DNA from 2 places in the Aristaeella lactis genome. Region 1 is predicted to be linked to the other one. Evidence: riboswitches for the same ligand, from Rfam matches in the RefSeq annotation. Region 1 holds a riboswitch; the other holds the start of a gene.

Region 1 (8,869 bases):
CATGGCGGTTTCCTTTGGTTACATTGTAAAATTATTCGTATTTCACACTGCAGTCTGTGTTCTTGTTCATCTTTCCGCCGTGGGAAGACTGGAGGTAAGGCATCAGGATGATCAGTGTCCGGCCTTTCTGCAGCTTGATTTCATTACCGTCTTCACCGTAGAAAACAGTCCGGCTGTTGTCATCGGTCCGTTCCCAGACGCCCTGGTAGTGTTTGCCGGCCATGAAGTAATCGGCGTTTCCTTTGCCCACCAGTTCCGGATCAGGCCGGGTGCTTTCGATCCAGTTCATGCGGATGCTCTGGACGATCACGTTGTTGAAGGTGATGATCTCGTTTTCATCACGGCTTTCCGCAACGATCTTCTTCACGGATTCGCCCTGGCTGTTCTTGACCTTCTTGATCACCGGGTTCACCAGCACGGTGTCCTTGTAGGGAAGGTCTTCATGATTTTTAACGTAGTTGTAACGGATGTAGGCATTGAGCTCGGAATCGTATTCCATACGGTTGTCCGTCTCATACTTATTGCCGTGGGACACATAGATGATGTTCGCGGTATCGCCGCCGTCCGGCACATCATCCGTAAACAGCCAGGTGTGATTGGCAGGAACATTGTCCTTCGGAACGATGTTCTTCACAATGTCCGCCAGCATGAAGATCTCGCTGTTCGCGCTTTCAATGCCGCTGAGGCGCCATACATAGTCTTCCCAGCACTTGGGATAGTCGCCGACGTACACTACGCCCGGATCGCTCGGAGTGGCGCCCTGCGGGTTCTTAACACCCAGCCTGCGCCATTCACCGGGAACGTCCGCGGAGGAATACCCGGAGGTGCAGAACGCGCATCCCCATTCCTGCCGGAGGCGGCAGTGGGTCAGGCGTGTGCTGCGGACAAAGCCGACATAGTCCGGAATCGTATCAGAGAAGACCATGGTCATACGGCTTTCACCGCCGCCGCGCTTCTGAACGGCTTCATAGACCACGTCGGAATAGGATCCGTTGACCGGAGCAACAATATACAGCTTGCCGTTCTTGGAAACTCCGATGCCGTTGCCGGAGTTGGAGATCTGCACCATGATCGGCTGGTATTGGCCGGTCACGGCCACACCCAGGAACCCGTCGGGTGCATCGATCTCATCCAGGGCCCGGCCGGTAGTGGGGCTGTAACCTTCACCGATGACTTCGTCAGCGCTTTGGTTCAGGCCGGCACGGTTGATATTGATATTGCGTTCGGTAACTCCGTCAATTTCAGTCGGATCTGCCAGCGCCGCTGACACTCCCGCAAGCATAGAAAGGGCAAGAATCAGACTCAGGATCTTTTTCATTCAGATATCCCTCCTGTATGTGTACATACTGTAAAAACCTCAGATATGTTATCACACAACGGGAAAAATGTCAAACTTTTGTAACATTTGGAAAAGACATTTCTTATTCTTCCGTCTCAATGGAATCCTTTGCCGCGACAATGACCTTCCGCTGGTAGCAGGAGAAGATGCTGTCAACCTCATCCCTGTCCGGAGCCTTGAACAGCATGCTGACTGCGGGAACGATCACCAGGCCTGCCAGCATACAGAATGCGCCGGCATTGATGGGAGAAGCCAGGAAGCCCAGGTTCAGGCTCAGCACCTTCAGGTTCACCAGCATGTCAATGATCATAAAGACAGAGGAGAACAGCATGGCAGCCCAGCAGCCCTGCTTTGTGGTGCGCTTCCAGTACAGTCCGTAGAGGAAGGGGGCCAGGAAAGCACCGGCCATCGCGCCCCAGCTGACGCCCATAGCCTGGGCGATAAAGGCTACACTTGAATTTGCCTGAACAATTGCCAGCGCCGCGGAGATCACAATAAACACCACGATCAGCACCCGCATAACCAGCAGCTGCTTTTTCTCGTCCATTTCCTTAACAACGCGGCCCTTGAGCAGATCCAGGGTCACTGTGGAGGAGGAAGTCAGCACCAGGGAGGACAGGGTGGACATGGAGGCGGAAAGCACCAGGATGATTACGACCGCGATCAGGAAGGGAGACAGGGTTTTCAGCATGGTCGGAATGACGTTGTCAAAACCGCCCGCGGGAGTTCCGCCTTCCGCCGCACCGAGTTCTGCGGCAAACAGCCGGCCAAATCCGCCCAGGAAATAGCATCCGCCCGCAACCACCATCGCGAACACGGTGGAGATAATGGTTCCTTTATGGATATGTGCTTCACTCTTGATCGCATAGAACTTGCCGACCATCTGGGGAAGGCCCCAGGTACCCAGGGATGTCAGGATGACCACACCAAACAGGCTCAGCGGATCAGGCCCGAAGAAGGAATTGAAGATGCCCGGAACGGATCCGTTTGCGATGCCCGCGTCCTGTGCGGCAGCCAGCCCCTGCAGAGAAGCCATGAAGCCGCCCTTGCTTCCGAGTACCGCGGCAATCACCGCGACGATACCCACCAGCATGATCAGGCCCTGGATAAAGTCATTCACCGCGGTGGCCATATAGCCGCCGACGATCACATAAATGGCAGTCAGCACCGCCATAACGATCACGCAGACAGAATAATCCACGTTGAAAGCCATATTGAACAGGCGGCTCAGGCCGTTATACAGGGAAGCTGTATAAGGGATCATAAAGATGAAAATAATAATGGAAGCCGCGATCTTCAGGGAAGGCGCCGAGAAGCGCTTGCTGAAGAAGTCCGGCATAGTTGCACTGGAAAGGTGCTGGGTCATGATCCGGGTACGCCGGCCAAGGATAACCCACGCCATCAGGGAACCGATGAGTGCGTTGCCGATACCGACCCATGTGGCAGCAATACCGAATTTCCAGCCAAACTGTCCGGCATAGCCGACAAAAATAACAGCAGAGAAATAGGATGTACCGTAAGCAAAGGCTGTCAGCCAGGGACCAACGCTCCGTCCGCCGAGCACGAAACCGTTCACATCGGTGGAGTGCTTCCTGCAGTAGAAGCCCACATAGACCATGACGCCAAAGAAGACCAGAAGCATACCGAGTTTGAGTGCCAGATCGCCGAATGCCATAAGTTTTCCTTCTTTCCGGGGTACCGTTTCATGAAAAAAGCCCCTGTGTCCGTCTGGACACAGAGGGCGAATAATCATCGCGGTACCACCTCTTATTTTGCCGTTCCGTCGGAAACGGCCTCCGGATACTTTCATATCCTTTGCGCTGTATCGGGCGCCCCCGGCTCTCCTACTACCCTGTCGGGATTCAGATAACAGCTCCGGAGAGTATTTCGGTTCAACAGCTCCGGCTGCCTCACACCGCCCGGCAGCTCTCTGTACGGAATACCTGTTTACTTACTGGATCTCCTTCATCGCAACGCCATGGTATTACGGAAGCCGGGCTCCGTCAAGGGGAGAGTTCCTGAAAGAACAAGAAACAAACAATCTGCTTCATTATATAACCTTCACAAGCAGCAGTCTTCCCTCCCGCACGTAAACCTGCGCGGTTCTGCCCGGCAAAACCTCATTGCTGATCCCGTACTGGTATTCGCTGGTGATCTCCCCGTCCGTAAGCGGGTATTTGGCGTTTCGGATGCTGATGCCCTTTGCGGTTCCGCTGATATTCAGCAGGGAGAAATACGAACAGCTGTCCTCCACTTCCGCGGGCACACGGGAGACAACGCTCATCTCCGAATAATCATCCAGGATCCGTGCGGGAATATCCAGGGAGTCCAGGTACAGCAGCAGGGAGATATTCCCGAAAGTGTGGTCAAACCGTTCTCCCGTCACTCCAACCAGGAGAAACTCCCTGTATCCGCGCCGGACGGCTTCCTTCACGGCGTAAACCGTATCCGTATCATCCTTTTCCCGTGGCAGCACGATCGTTTCAATATCAGTTTCCGGTTTTTCATGGGAGTCAAAGTCACCTACGATCAGGTTTGGTTCCCTTCCGATCTCCGGTATGTGTTTCAGGCCGCCGTCACAGTACACCAGCCAGTCATCCTTCCGCAGGCTTTCGCGGATCCGCTGGTACCGGCGGATTTCAGCTCCTCCGATGATCACACATCTCTGCACCGGCTGCACCTTCCTTTCCTGTCACAGAGACAGGGTAATCCCCTGCCCTGAAACCGTCAAGTCTTCTTTTCGGCAATCTCCTGTGCGAATCATGTTCCTGTACCGTATTCCTGTTGACAAACAAGGGGCGGGTGATATAATGACGCTGTTCCGACGCGAACATTGACGCTGGGGGGGCCGGTATCCGGCTGAGAAGGCATACGCCTGACCCTTGGAACCTGTGTAGGTAATCCTACCGTAGGGAAGCGGCCGTCATCAAACCAAACCGCTTCCCGCATGTCATCGCGCATGTGGGATTTTTGTTTGCTCGCACACCGGAAACTAACAGAATTCGGAGGGTTTGATTATGTTTTCCTGGATGTTCACCTCTGCCCTGGCTGAAGAAGCTGCCGAAACCGCCGCTTCCGAACCCACCTGGCTGCAGAAAGCCTTTGAAAAATTCGCTGAAACGCCCCTGACCGTCTGGATCGCCCTGGCTGTCCTGGTCGCACTGGGTGCCATTCTCCTGACCATCTCCAAAACTTCCCGCAAATGGGACGCGAGGATGCTGTCCTTCGGAGCACTTTCCGTTGCGTTGTCCTTTGTGCTCAGCTGCATCCGGCTGTACAGGATGCCCCAGGGCGGTTCCGTAACTCCTGCCAGCATGCTGCCGATCATGCTTTTCTCCGCCGCGTACGGGGTAGGCCCTGGCCTGCTGACCGGTCTGGTCTACGGCGTGCTGCAGTATCTCCAGGGCGGATGGTTCCTGAATGTCTGGCAGTTCGCGCTGGATTACCTGCTGGCCTTCGCTGCCCTTGGTCTGGCCGGTCTGTCCCGGAAGATGCCTGAAAAGTGGGGGCTCTATGCCGCCATGGTCATTGCCGCCCTCGGCCGCGCCCTTTCCGCCACGCTGGCTGGTATCATGTTCTGGGAAACCGCCCCGGTAGCAAGCCTGGTATATAACGGAACTTACCTGATCCCCGAAATTGTGATCTGCATCATCCTGGCTTTCATTATTGCAAAGCCTGTTATGAGGATCATGAAATCCGCTTCAAGGTAATCATCATTATATACATTTTGCAGAACGGCTTACATAAAGCCGTTCTTTTTTGGCCGTTTTTTGTCTCATTTTTGCAAAATGTTACATTTTGACCGGATAAGTAGTTGACATCGGTTACATAATACTGTATGATATGAAAAAACAGTAAACGTTTTCACGGCCAGAAAGGAGATTTTTAATCATGGTCAGGCTGAAGGACATAGCTGAGGTTTGCGGTGTTTCGGTTGCAACGGTTTCCCGTGCTCTGAATGGATTAACAAGCGACAGTAAGGAGAGAACTGCTTTTATCGTCCAGACCGCAAAGGATATGGGCTATTATCCCAATGCGGCCGCCCGGACGCTGAAAACAAGCAGGTCCAACAATCTGGGAATCATCTATGAAGATCGTATGAACCACGAATACTTCAGCGCCCTCTTTGACGAACTGCGCCGTGAAGCGGAAAGGCACAGCTATGACCTGACTTTCCTGGGCCGGGGCAATTACACCGATAAAAACTACTATGAGCATGCCCGCCAGCGGAGCCTGGACGGCGTGATCGTGGTGCAGGCCGACTTTGAATCCGCCGGCATCATCCGGCTGGCCACCAGCAGCATCCCCACCGTCATCGTGGATCATGCCTATGACGGATGCGACTGCGTCGCCAGTGACAACCGCACAAGTATGGAACAGATTGTTCGCCATGTCTATGACCGCGGACACCGCCGGATCGCCTTTATCCAGGGTGAAAAAGGTGCAGTCAGCCGTGAGCGTCTTGCAGGATTTTATAAGATCTGTGCAGAACTTGGATTACGTGTTCCTGTGGAATATGTCCAGGAAGGGCACTTCCACAACGCCGCAGACTGTGCGGAATGCATCATGAAACTCCTCCAGCTCAAGGATAAGCCCACCTGCGTCCTCTGCCCCGATGACTACAGCTGTCTCGGAGCGCTGTGGCAGCTGAAGGCCCAGGGCATCAATGTGCCGGAGGATATCAGCCTGGTTGGCTATGACGGAATCCTCGTCAGCCAGATGATTTCTCCCTGCCTCACCACCTACCGGCAGGATACGGCGCGTATCGCACAGGAAGTGTTCAATCTGATGATCGACTCGATCGAATTCCCGGAAAGCCATGTGCCGAAGCTGGTCACGGTTTCCGGCAAACTCGTAGAGGGAGAAACTGTTGGATGAAACTGACAATCCGGCAAGTGCCGCTTTTCCTGTTACTGCTGATTCTTCTCTTTTCTGTTCTTCCCGCCCCTGTGGTTGGTGAGGACGCTCCACCTGAAGAAATTGTTGATGAAGTGCTGCTGGACTCCGACCCTGAGGAAACCGACGGGGAGGAGACCGGCAGCACTGCCCGTGATGCCCTGATTGATGACATCATTGACCTGGGAGAATCCCTGTATAAAAAAGCCAACGGGAAATCCCAGCGGGCCCATTACAAAAGCGATATCTATATCTGCAAAAACTTCACGGTCTACCTGTTCCGCCAGAACCGGGACAAGTACCGCATGGCGGAGTATCCGGACGTTCCCCTTGTGATTCCGGACAACCTGCCCTCCTCTGAGTGCAAGCCCTATTACTACGGCTTCCTGTGGAAGGATATTCCTGCTGAGAAAGGCAATCCGTTTTACGAAGCCGCTCAGTTCCGCTATGACAAGAGTCTCAGCAAGGAGGACAACATGGAACTGGCCCTTGCCTTCATGCGGGAAGTAAAGCGCGGTGATTATTTCCAGATGTCCGCGGATTATGAGTATGGCAAAGGCGCCCACAGCGCCATTATGATTTCCGATTACGATCCGGAAACAAACACCGTCCACTGGATGGATTCCAACATGCGCGGCGGAAAGAAAAACGGCATCCGTTACGGTCTGGTTCAGTTTGACGAAGTGAAGGAGATCGACTGGTGGGCTAAAGCCTTCTGCCACAAAAAACGCGGCGCCACCATCTACCGGCTCCGGGATGATATCATCTTCGCCGGCAGCAACGAATAAAAAACAACATCAAAAACCCGCATCCGGACATGTCCGGATGCGGGTTTTCCTTTGCAGGCTTTATTCCTTTGCTGCCGCTTTTGTTTTCACGTTGCGGCGGTCTGTCGTCCTGACCACAATCTTCTGAATGCAGATGAACAGCAGGAGCAGCAGGCCTGTTGCGATTTTGCCCCACCAGGAAAGGAGGTTTCCGTTGAAGGTGATCAGTGCCGGAATAAGGGATTTCAGCATCACGCCGAACAGCGTACCGATCATATAACCTACACCGCCGGTCAGCAGTGTACCGCCGATGACCGCGCAGGTGATCACGTCCAGTTCAGCGCCCTGCAGGGACAGATTCCATCCGCTCTTGACATACAGGGCATAGGTGATGCCGGCGAGCACAGAGCACAGTCCATTGAAGCCGTAAACCAGCACCTTGGTGCGTCCCACGGGAAGTCCCATCAGTTTGGCACTCTGTTCGTTGCCGCCGATCGCGTAGATGTTCCGGCCGAAGCGCGTACGCTGCAGGAGGTAAATACCGATCAGCAGGATGACGAAGAACAGGAGCACGTTGAAGTTGATATAGGAAATAGGCTTGACCTTGACCCACTCGCCGTCTTTCAGGTGCATGATGTTGATCTTCCAGCTGGCCAGTGAATCAAACATGGGATGACTGATTTCAATGGATTCGCGGCTGATCAGGGAGCAGACACCCCTGGCAAGGAACATACCGGTCAGGGTGGTAATGAAAGGCGGAACGTTCAGGTAATGGATCACCCATCCCATCAGTACACCCAGGCCGACGCCGATAAACAGTGCGAAGGCGATGCAGATCAGCGGATGAATTCCCATCACTGTGGTACCGTAAGCAATGATCATGCCTGTCAGGGACGCCACTGCGCCGACAGACAGGTCAATACCGCCTGTGATCAGTACCATGGTCATACCGACAGCGGATATGCCGTAGTAGGCATTGTCCACAAACAAGGTGGTAAATGTACGAAGCGTAGTAAAACCGACTTTTCCGTACATCACCGCGCCAAACAGATAGATCAGCAGGAACAGGCCGATCGTCGCGTACACCATGATAAACTTGGGATTCATGATGCGGCTGAACAGGCTCTGTCTGGAGGCAGTCAGTTCTCTTTTCATGCCCTTACACCTCCGCTGATTCTTTCACGCCTGAGACTGGACCGTTTGGCAAAATAGTTCCGGACCGGTTCAGACTGCAGCACGATCACCACAGCGATGATCATCGCCTTAAAGGCCATGGTCGCTTCAGACGCAATGCCGAAATAGTACACCAGGTTAACAATTGTGCGGATGATGATGGATCCAAGCACTGTGCCCACCAGGCTGAACTTGCCGCCCGTCATGCTGGTTCCGCCGATAACAACGGCCAGAATGGCGTCCATTTCAAAGTTCAGGCCCGCGTTATTGGAGTCGTTGGACATGATCCGGCTGGAATAGATCAGGCCGGATATGCCGGAAAGGAAACCGGTCAGCGCAAACACGATGAAAATGATCCGCTGCGCGTTGATGCCGGACAGCCGGCTGGCTTTGCGGTTGATACCGACGGATTCAACAAATGTACCAAAGGCTGTCTTCCGGACGAACAGTGCGACACACGCGATCACCACCACGGTGATGATAATGGGCATAGGCAGATACAGGAAGCTGCCCTGGCCGATCACCCGGAAAGGAGAATACTGGGTCGTAAACTGTTTGCCGTTGGTTGTGATCTGCGCGATACCGCGCCCGCATACCATCAGGATCAGCGTTGCGATGATCGGCTGCATCTCACCCTTGGAAATGAGGAAGCCGTTGAACATACCCATCAGCGTGCAGACAACCAGCGGAACGA
Region 2 (8,869 bases), 190 kb from region 1:
TTGAAAGGGTAAAGGATTACTACAAAAACTTCGATGAAAAGAACCGCCTGGCCAACAGCAGCCATGGCAAGCTGGAATATATGATGACCATGGATATTCTGAAGGAGCATCTGCCCAAAGGCGGCACCATACTCGACCTGGGCGGCGGCGCCGGTGCCTATGCCTTCCCCCTCGCCGCGGAAGGATATAAGGTCGTCCTGGCCGACCTGTCCCCCGACCTGATCGAACAGGCAAAGCAGGAAAAGGCAGAGACCGGAGCCGATAATCTCATCGCCTGTGACGTTGTGAACGCGACAGATCTGAATATGTACAGCGATGGTCAGTTCGATGCCGTATTGCTGCTCGGGCCGTTGTACCACCTGATCGAGGAATCCGAGCGGAAACAGTGCGTGTCCGAGGTGTACAGGGTATTGAAGCCCGGCGGAACAGTTATCGCCAGCTTTATCCCATATCTCACCGGCAGCATTGCCATTGTTGACAGGTTCTTCCGCGACCCGCGCCAGGTTAACAGGGAAAATATGGTGGGGGTTTTCCGTTCCGGCAAGTTCAACAATATGGCTCCCTGGGGCTTCCAGGAAGGATATTATCCTTCTTCCGACGAAATTGATGAGCTGTTTAAAAACTGCGGTTTCAGCAAAAAGCTGATCCGTTCCCTCCGCAGCTTCGGTTACGGCCGGGAAGAAATGCTCTGCAGCCTGGCTGAAAAAGACCCGGAGATGTTCAATATCATTATCGGGCTGATCAACCAAACCGCGGAAGACAAAGCCATCATCGAAACCTGCTGCCATGCCGTCTATATCGGCACCAGGCATAAGCAGGCCTTTGGGGAGATTGCATGACCATCAGGGAACTGACAGAAAAAGATATCCCGGCATTCTATCATATGATGTGCTTGCTGGATGAAGAGACGGAATATATGATGTACGAGCCCGGAGAACGCCGCGATCCGGAAGGTTTCCGGACTCGTGTGCTTGAGGCACTGTCCGGAGGCGATTTCCTGCTGGCCGCTGAAAGCAAAAACGGGGAGCTCGTCGGCTTTCTCTGGGCAGAGCGCGGAAAGATGAACCGGATCCGGCATACAGCTTATATTGTTGTCGGGATCCGTGAATCTTACCGGCACCGGGGCATCGGAACAGCGTTTTTCCGGCAGCTGGATGAATGGGCCGCAGCAAGCGGTATTGTCCGTCTGGAGCTCACCGTTGAGTGCCCGAACGGGAGCGCCAAAGCCCTGTATGAAAAGAACGGTTTCCGGGTGGAAGGCATACGTCCCAAAGCCATGAAGGTCAATGGTTCTCTCATAGATGAGTACTATATGGGCAAAATCATCGGAGAACCGGCAGAATAAACATCCGGAGGCTGAACAATGCGTCTTCTGTTTGAAATGGACCTGCACGATTACGCGGAATGCACCCGCTCCTTTGTCCGGAACTCCGCCAGGAGCATTATTATCCGGAACGGGAAAGTGGCGATGGTCCACAGCCTGAAATATGATTATTACAAATTCCCCGGCGGCGGCATCGAAGTCGGGGAAAACCCGGTGGAGGCCATGATCCGGGAAACCCGGGAAGAAGCAGGTTTGACCGTTATTCTGGATTCTGTGAAGGAATACAGTCTTGTTCACAGGATCCAGAAAAGCGACAGTGATCCCGCCGAGTGCTTTGTGCAGGACAACTATTACTACCTCTGTGACGCGCTGGATGAAACGGTTTCCCAGGATCTGGACAGCTATGAATCCGGTGAAGGGTATCGGCTGGAGTTCATGGATCCGCAGTCTGCGATCCAAAAGAACCGGAATGTAAAATCCAGCCCTTACAACGGGCTGATGTTTGAACGGGAAGCCCGGATCCTGGAAATGCTGATCGCCGAAAAATACCTGTAAATACCAAAGGCCGCCGGTTCGAAAAAACGAACCGGCGGCCTTCTTTCTTTTCCGCTTACAGGATATCAATATACTCGCCGTTCAGGGCCTTGTTCATGCTCCTGACCGCGCAGAATTTGCCGCACATGGAACAGGTATCCTCGTGTTCGGGGGCCCTGCTGTCCCGGATCGCTTTGGCGGTTGCCGGATCAATGGAGCATTCCCACTGCTGTTCCCAGTCAAAGGTCCGCCTGGCCTCCGCCATCCGGTCATCCATATCTCTGGCATGCGGGATCTTTTTGGCAATATCCGCCGCATGGGCAGCGATCCTGGAGGCGATGATGCCCTGCTTCACATCTTCCACATTCGGAAGGGCCAGATGCTCCGCCGGGGTGACATAGCAGAGGAACGCCGCGCCGGATGCAGCGGCGATCGCCCCGCCGATGGCGGAAGTGATATGATCGTATCCGGGAGCGATATCCGTCACCAGCGGCCCGAGCACATAGAAAGGCGCTCCCATGCAGATGGTCTGCTGCAGCTTCATATTGGCTTCGATCTGGTCCATCGGCATGTGTCCGGGGCCTTCCACCATCACCTGCACATCCTTCTCCCAGGCCCGCTTGGTCAGTTCGCCCAGGCGGACAAGTTCCTCGATCTGGCACACGTCGCTGGCATCCGCCAGGCAGCCTGGGCGGCAGGCATCCCCCAGGGAGATGGTCACGTCATATTCCCGGCAGATTTCCAGGATCTCGTCATAGTATTTATAGAACGGGTTCTCCTCTCCTGTCATGCTCATCCAGGCAAAGACCAGGGAGCCGCCGCGGGAAACGATATTCATCTTCCGCTTGTGCTTTTTGATCTGTTCAATGGTCTTGCGGGTAATACCGCAGTGCAGGGTCACAAAGTCCACACCGTCCTCCGCGTGCAGGCGGACCACGTCAATGAAATCCTTCGCGGTCAGGGTCGCCAGGTCCCGCTGGTAATGGATCACGCTGTCATAAACCGGTACCGTTCCGATCATGGCAGGGCACTCCGCGGTCAGTTTCCGCCGGAAAGGCTGTGTGTTGCCGTGGCTGGACAGGTCCATGATCGCTTCCGCGCCCATGTCCACAGCGGCCATCACCTTCTGCATCTCAATGTCATAATCCTTGCAGTCCCGGGACACCCCCAGGTTCACGTTGATCTTCGTCCTGAGCATGGAGCCTACGCCGTTCGGGTTGATACAGGTATGAAGCCGGTTGGCGCAGATGGCAACCTGGCCTTTGGCGACCAGTTCCCGGATCTCCTGCTCTGTCCTGTATTCCTTAGCGGCAACCGCCTTCATTTCCGGGGTAATGATGCCCTTCCGTGCGGCATCCATCTGGGTCGTGTAATCTCTCATTGGTCTTCGTTCCTTTCAGGTTAATTTGCTTCTTCGGCAAACCGGGAATTCAGGTCAAAATTATGCTTCATCGGACCGGCGCCTTTTCCCAGGTCCAGCATCGCCCCCAGCGCGCCGGAAATGTATTCCTTTGCCCTCCGTACAGACTCATCCAGGGCAAATCCTTTCGCCAGGTTGGCGGCAATGGCGCTGGACAGCGTACAGCCGGTCCCATGGGTATTGGGATTATCGATCCGCTTCCCTTCAAACCAGGTGATTTTCCCGTCTTCGCAGAGCAGGTCATTGGCATCGTTAATGCTGTGACCGCCCTTCAGCAGCACCGCGCAGTGACGGTCACCACTGATCTGCTTTGCCGCCTTTTCCATGTCCTCCGCGGTACGGATGCTCATGCCGGAGAGGATCTCCGCCTCTGGAATATTGGGCGTGACCAGCTCAGCCAGGGGCAGCAGCTCATCCATCAGGGTCTGCACCGCGTCTGTTTTCATCAGGGCGGAACCGGAAGTAGCCACCATCACAGGATCAACCACCACATTCCCTGCCCGGTAAAACCGCAGCCGTTCCGCGATCACCCGGATCAGCTCCCCGGAGGATACCATGCCGATCTTCACCGCATCCGGCCGGATATCCTCAAACACCGCGTCAATCTGCTGCTGCAGGAATTCGGGTGTCACCTCCATGATGGCCCTCACGCCGGTGGTATTCTGGGCTGTCAGGGCTGTGATCGCGCTCATGGCATAAACACCGTTCATCGTCATGGTCTTCAGGTCCGCCTGGATCCCGGCGCCTCCGCTGGAATCGCTTCCCGCGATGGTCAAAGCTGTTTTCATGCCCCTGTTTCTCCTTTCCCCCGGATCAGGCCGAGCTCCCGGGCTCTGGCTTTCAGTCCTTCAGCGGCTGTCCTCGGGTTTTCCGCCTTCATGATGGCCGATACGGCACAGATGCCGGCAATGGGGATTCCGGCAAGTACGTCAATGTTATCCCGGTTCAGGCCGCCGATGGCGTTGACCGGAATGGAAACAGCCTCACAGATATCCCGCAGGGTATCGGTAGATGTCAGGACGGTCTTCACTTTCGTGGTTGTGGGATAGATGGCGCCAACGCCCAGGTAGTCCGCTCCCTGGGCTTCCTCATCCAGCGCCCAGGGCACCGTTTTGGCCGTTGCCCCGATGATCTTTTCCGTCCCCAGGATCTTCCGGGCCGCGGCAACTGTCATGTCCTCCGCGCCCAGGTGCACGCCCTCCGCGTCCACGGCCAGCGCAACGTCCACCCGGTCGTCAATAATCAGCGGAACGCCGTACTGCCGGGTGAGCGCGTGAACTTTTTCAGCAAGGGCAATGTATTCCCGGGTACTCCTGCTCTTCTCACGGATCTGCAGGATGGTCACACCGCCCTGCAGGGCCGCCTCCACCCGGCTGAGGAATTCCTCCTCTCCGAATCCTGTGCTGTCAGTGATGAAATACAGGCTTGTATCAAACTGCTTCACAATGCTGTTTCCTCCGTGCTCATATTGTTTTCCAGCTGTGCGTCCGTAACCGTGGACAGGGCATCCAGCAGGCTGACCATAAAGGTACCGCTGCCCTTTTCCGTTTCAGCAAGCTGCCCGCAGACGCCCAGCATGACGCAGGCGGCAGAAGCCGCTTCCATTCCCGGGCAGGCGGACAGGAATACGCCGCAAAGCACCCCGAGCATGCATCCTGTGCCTGTCACAGCCGCAAGCTGCGGCGTACCGTTTTTGATCCTTGCGGTTTTTACGCCGTCCGTGACGATATCCGTTTTTCCGCTGGCCAGGACCACCGTACCATATCTCTTTGCCAGTTCACGGGCCGCATCCAGCACCGTAGCCTCATCCAGTTCGCCGTCCGCGTCCACCCCGGGGGAATGATAAGCCGCATGATACAGCGCATAGATCTCCGAATAGTTTCCCTTGAGCACTGCCGGAGCCGCCGTCTCCAGCAGCTTCAGCACAAAGCCGCGCCGCAGTCCGGAGCACGCGGTGCCCACCGCGTCAAGAACAACCGGGATTCCTTCTCTGGCAGCTGCCTGCAGGGAGATTTCCATGGAAACCATCCTCACGTCAGTGATGTTTCCGGTATTCAGCACCAGCGCGTCCGCTGATTCCGTGATCTCATCCACCTCCGCCGGATGCTCCGCCATGATCGGGCGCGCACCGGCAGCCAGCACCGTGTTGGCGCACTGGTTGATGGAGATCGGATTGGTGATGCAGTGAATCAGCGGTCTGTTTTCCCTCACCGCGCCGCGTATTTCACTCAGTCTTCGCATTTGCTTCCCTTACCTTCTTTGTTTTGCATACATAGTAGATCAAACCCGCAGCCGCCGCGGCTGCAGGAGCAGCATAAGCAGCGGTATTCCAGGCGGGAGATGTCAGGCCGAAAGCGGTGGAAGCCACCTTGATTACCACCCAGAGAATTCCTCCCAATGCTGCGATGGTCAGCGCGTCAGCCCGTACGCTCATCTGGTCGTGATAGGCCGCGGATCCCACAGACCGCTGCATCCTGGCCAGCATACCGTTGGATGCCAGCTTGCGCAGGAACACATACGCGATGCTTCCGCCAATCAGCGTTCCGCAGATAAAGGAGGGCACATAGAAAAGCCAGCTCAGCCCTTCCTTTCCCCACAGCAGGGTCATCACCGGATAGGATGCCAGAGCGCCGATGATCCCGGTTCCGATAATCTCACCCGCCACAGCTATAAGGATCTTTCCTTTGGACATGCGATAGAATACCCCGGACAGGAAAGCCCCGAAAACCGCGCCTGTCAGCGCCAGCGGGGGAATCCCCATCGTCAGCATGCGGATGATTCCGATCACCGTCGCGCACAGCAGCGAATACCAGGGACCCATCAGAACTGAACAGACAATATTGATCAGGTGCGCCATCGGACACATTCCCTCCACCCGAAGGATCGGCGAGATCACCACGCCAAGAGCAATCAGCAGGGACAGGACAACCAGTTTCAGGATAACGTCGGACTTCCTCATTTTTGTGAACCCCTTTTCGATATGAAATACGAAGCTTGTACGCTTCGCCCGGTCGGGAATCACTTTTCCCCTCTCACCCCGAAACACGGGTTCCCATCGCAGGATTACAAAGCCCAGGGCGCTCCCCCTCAGCCCGCCGCTCACGCGGATAATGAAAAAGCAGGAGAAAACCTTCAGGGGTTTTCTCCTGCACAAACGTATCCGTTCTTCAGCTTCCTACGGCGGCATTACCCACATCAGGTTTAAGGGTCGAAGGTGAAACCTTCCTCTCAGCCTGTCATCACAAGCTCCCCTGCATATTCAGTTGGTGTGCGGGAACGGGATGCTGTCCCGTACCTGCTCCGGAAATGGATTATATGCCTGCGCCGGGAAGAATACAAGATGTTTTTCCGGAAAACATAAAAAAGCCATTCCCTGTTTTTTCCCTTGACAGGCCGATGGTGTTCTGTTATGATGCGCGAAATACTTTCAGTTCCATGGATATACCGGTATTACGGGTTTTCGTTCATCGTACCCTCACAGAACCGAAAGGCAGGTGAATCACATGGCAAATCTGATCGTAATCTGCGGGCCCCAGGCAGTCGGCAAAATGACCGTCGCGGAAAGCCTGCGGGACAAGCTCCGCTATAACATGATGATGAATCATGACAGCATTGAGGTGTCAGACCGGATCTTCGGGTTTGCCACCCCTGCCCAGAAGGAATTCAACGCCTTTTTCAGGGAAAAGGCCTTTGAGCTGGCCGTAAAGCACAATGTGGACCTGATCTTCACCTATGTCTGCGCTTTTGATATTCCGGAAGAGCGGGAGTACCTGTCAAAGCTGAAGGATCTTTTTGAGCAGGGCGGCGGCCGTTTCTATTTTGTTGAATTAAGCGCGGACCTTGAAACCAGGCTGGCGAGGAACGAAACCCCGCACCGCATGGAGCGGAAAGCCTCCAAGCGGGATGTAACCTGGAGCAGGGATAACCTGCTGAAGGATGCCCGAAGACACAAGTTGAATTCGGATGAAAACGAGGTTTGGTTTGAAAACCATCTGAAGATCGACAATACGGATCTGACTCCCGACCGGGCCGCGGACCGGGTGATTGAAGTCTTCGGCCTGGTGCCCAATGATAAAAGCGAAAAAGAATACCGTTTCGGTGTGTAAAGCACAGAAAACTTTTGGATGACAGAGGTGAAAAAGTATGGCAGGCAAAGCATTATACGTCCTCGCCGGATATGACGACCGGACGGAAAAGACGTTGGCCGGGATGCAGGAGAAGCTGTATAAACTGGGATTCTCCGGTGTCCAGACAAAGAACATTCCCATGCATTTCACCCTGGGCTCATATCATACCGATCAGGAAGAAGCCCTGAAGGAACGCCTTCGGAGGATCGCGGATACACAGCGGGCTTTCGATGTTTCTTTTAACCATGTCGGGCTTTTCCGGCTGCCGGAGAATGACGTGCTGTTCATTAAACCGGAGGCCGGCCGGGAAATGCTGGACCTGAAGGACAGCTTCAATGACAGCCTGGACACCTTCAGCTGGTCAGCCCATACCACACTGCTGATCGACAGGCCGGATGTGATCCGGGAGGCCCTCTCCCCTGTGCTCGGCGGTTTCTCTCCCTTTGAAGGGAAAGTATCCGTCCTGCATCTGTATGAATTCTGGCCCGCGCGGCATATTCTTTCAGTACAGCTGAAAACTTTGGAGGATGATAAACTATGAGCACGAGAGAAGAGATCATCAGCGGATTCTATAACCAGGTTGACGAAGACAGCCGGCTTCAGAATAACCGTCACGGACAGCTGGAATATACCGTGACCATGCATTATATCCACCGCTTTGCCGCGCCCGGTTCCAAAGTGCTGGAAGTAGGCGCCGGAACCGGCAGGTACTCCATTGCCCTGGCAAAGGAAGGCATGGACGTGACAGCTGTGGAGCTGGTGGAGAAAAACCTCGATGTTCTGAAGCAGAACAGCCGGGGTGTGGACCATATCAGTTCCTTCCAGGGAGACGCGACAGACCTGGGCCGGTTTGAGGATCAGGCCTTTGACATCACGCTTGTTCTGGGACCGCTCTATCACCTGTATGACGCGGCGGATATCCATAAAGCCATTGACGAAGCCATCCGTGTCACCAGGAAGGGCGGCGTCATCCTCTTCGCGTTCCTCTCCGTCTTCGGTATCATGTATGCCAATTACCTCAGCGGCGACTGGGCGGAAGGCCAGGAGGAAAACTTTACAAAGGATTACAAAGTTAAGCACTTTAAGGAACAGCTGTTCACCGGATACGATATTGTTGAATTTGAAAAACTGTTTGAGGACAAACCGGTTCAGTGGATCACCACCACCGGTACAGACGGCGTGCTGGAGCCCATTGAAGTGCGTCCGGATTTTGAGATCACGGACGAGGACTTTCCGGCTTTTGTGGACTGGTACCTGGCCTTTTCAGAAAAGCGGGAACTGTTAGGCGCGACCAATCATCTTTTATACATCTGCCGGAAGCAGTGACAGGTCTCCCCGTTTCTTTTGGCAGGACCATGTGATGAAAAGGAAATAATTCGGATGAAAAAGACGACAATCCTGATCGATATGTACGGCGTCATCCTGGAGGAGAGCAAAGGTTTCTTTATCCCCTACACCTTCAAT

The links. Region 1 has a riboswitch for thiamine pyrophosphate ahead of JYE50_RS00285 (energy-coupled thiamine transporter ThiT). Riboswitches for the same ligand answer to the same signal wherever they lie in the genome.
Region 2: it holds a riboswitch for thiamine pyrophosphate, as region 1 does, so the genes downstream of both, thiW (energy coupling factor transporter S component ThiW) here and JYE50_RS00285 (energy-coupled thiamine transporter ThiT) in region 1, are expected to answer to the same signal.

Annotation. Positions count from the first base shown of each region.
Region 1 is NZ_CP069421.1:56,839-65,707, reverse strand. Features, by position in the region: gene JYE50_RS00300 (DUF3048 C-terminal domain-containing protein) at 32-1,318, opposite strand; gene JYE50_RS00295 (sodium:solute symporter family protein) at 1,422-3,014, opposite strand; T-box leader at 3,074-3,317, opposite strand; gene JYE50_RS00290 (thiamine diphosphokinase) at 3,390-4,010, opposite strand; TPP riboswitch at 4,171-4,271, shown strand; gene JYE50_RS00285 (energy-coupled thiamine transporter ThiT) at 4,357-5,049, shown strand; gene JYE50_RS00280 (LacI family DNA-binding transcriptional regulator) at 5,231-6,217, shown strand; gene JYE50_RS00275 (hypothetical protein) at 6,214-7,023, shown strand; gene JYE50_RS00270 (ABC transporter permease subunit) at 7,084-8,157, opposite strand; gene JYE50_RS00265 (ABC transporter permease) at 8,154-8,869, opposite strand, start outside.
Region 2 is NZ_CP069421.1:250,208-259,076, reverse strand. Features, by position in the region: gene JYE50_RS01230 (class I SAM-dependent methyltransferase) at 1-839, shown strand, start outside; gene JYE50_RS01235 (GNAT family N-acetyltransferase) at 1-4, shown strand, start outside; gene JYE50_RS01225 (GNAT family N-acetyltransferase) at 836-1,345, shown strand; gene JYE50_RS01220 (NUDIX hydrolase) at 1,364-1,879, shown strand; gene thiC (phosphomethylpyrimidine synthase ThiC) at 1,935-3,239, opposite strand; gene thiD (bifunctional hydroxymethylpyrimidine kinase/phosphomethylpyrimidine kinase) at 3,260-4,066, opposite strand; gene thiE (thiamine phosphate synthase) at 4,063-4,722, opposite strand; gene thiM (hydroxyethylthiazole kinase) at 4,719-5,519, opposite strand; gene thiW (energy coupling factor transporter S component ThiW) at 5,503-6,237, opposite strand; TPP riboswitch at 6,434-6,541, opposite strand; gene JYE50_RS01190 (ATP-binding protein) at 6,782-7,384, shown strand; gene JYE50_RS01185 (2'-5' RNA ligase family protein) at 7,422-7,946, shown strand; gene JYE50_RS01180 (class I SAM-dependent methyltransferase) at 7,943-8,731, shown strand; gene JYE50_RS01175 (HAD family hydrolase) at 8,786-8,869, shown strand, end outside.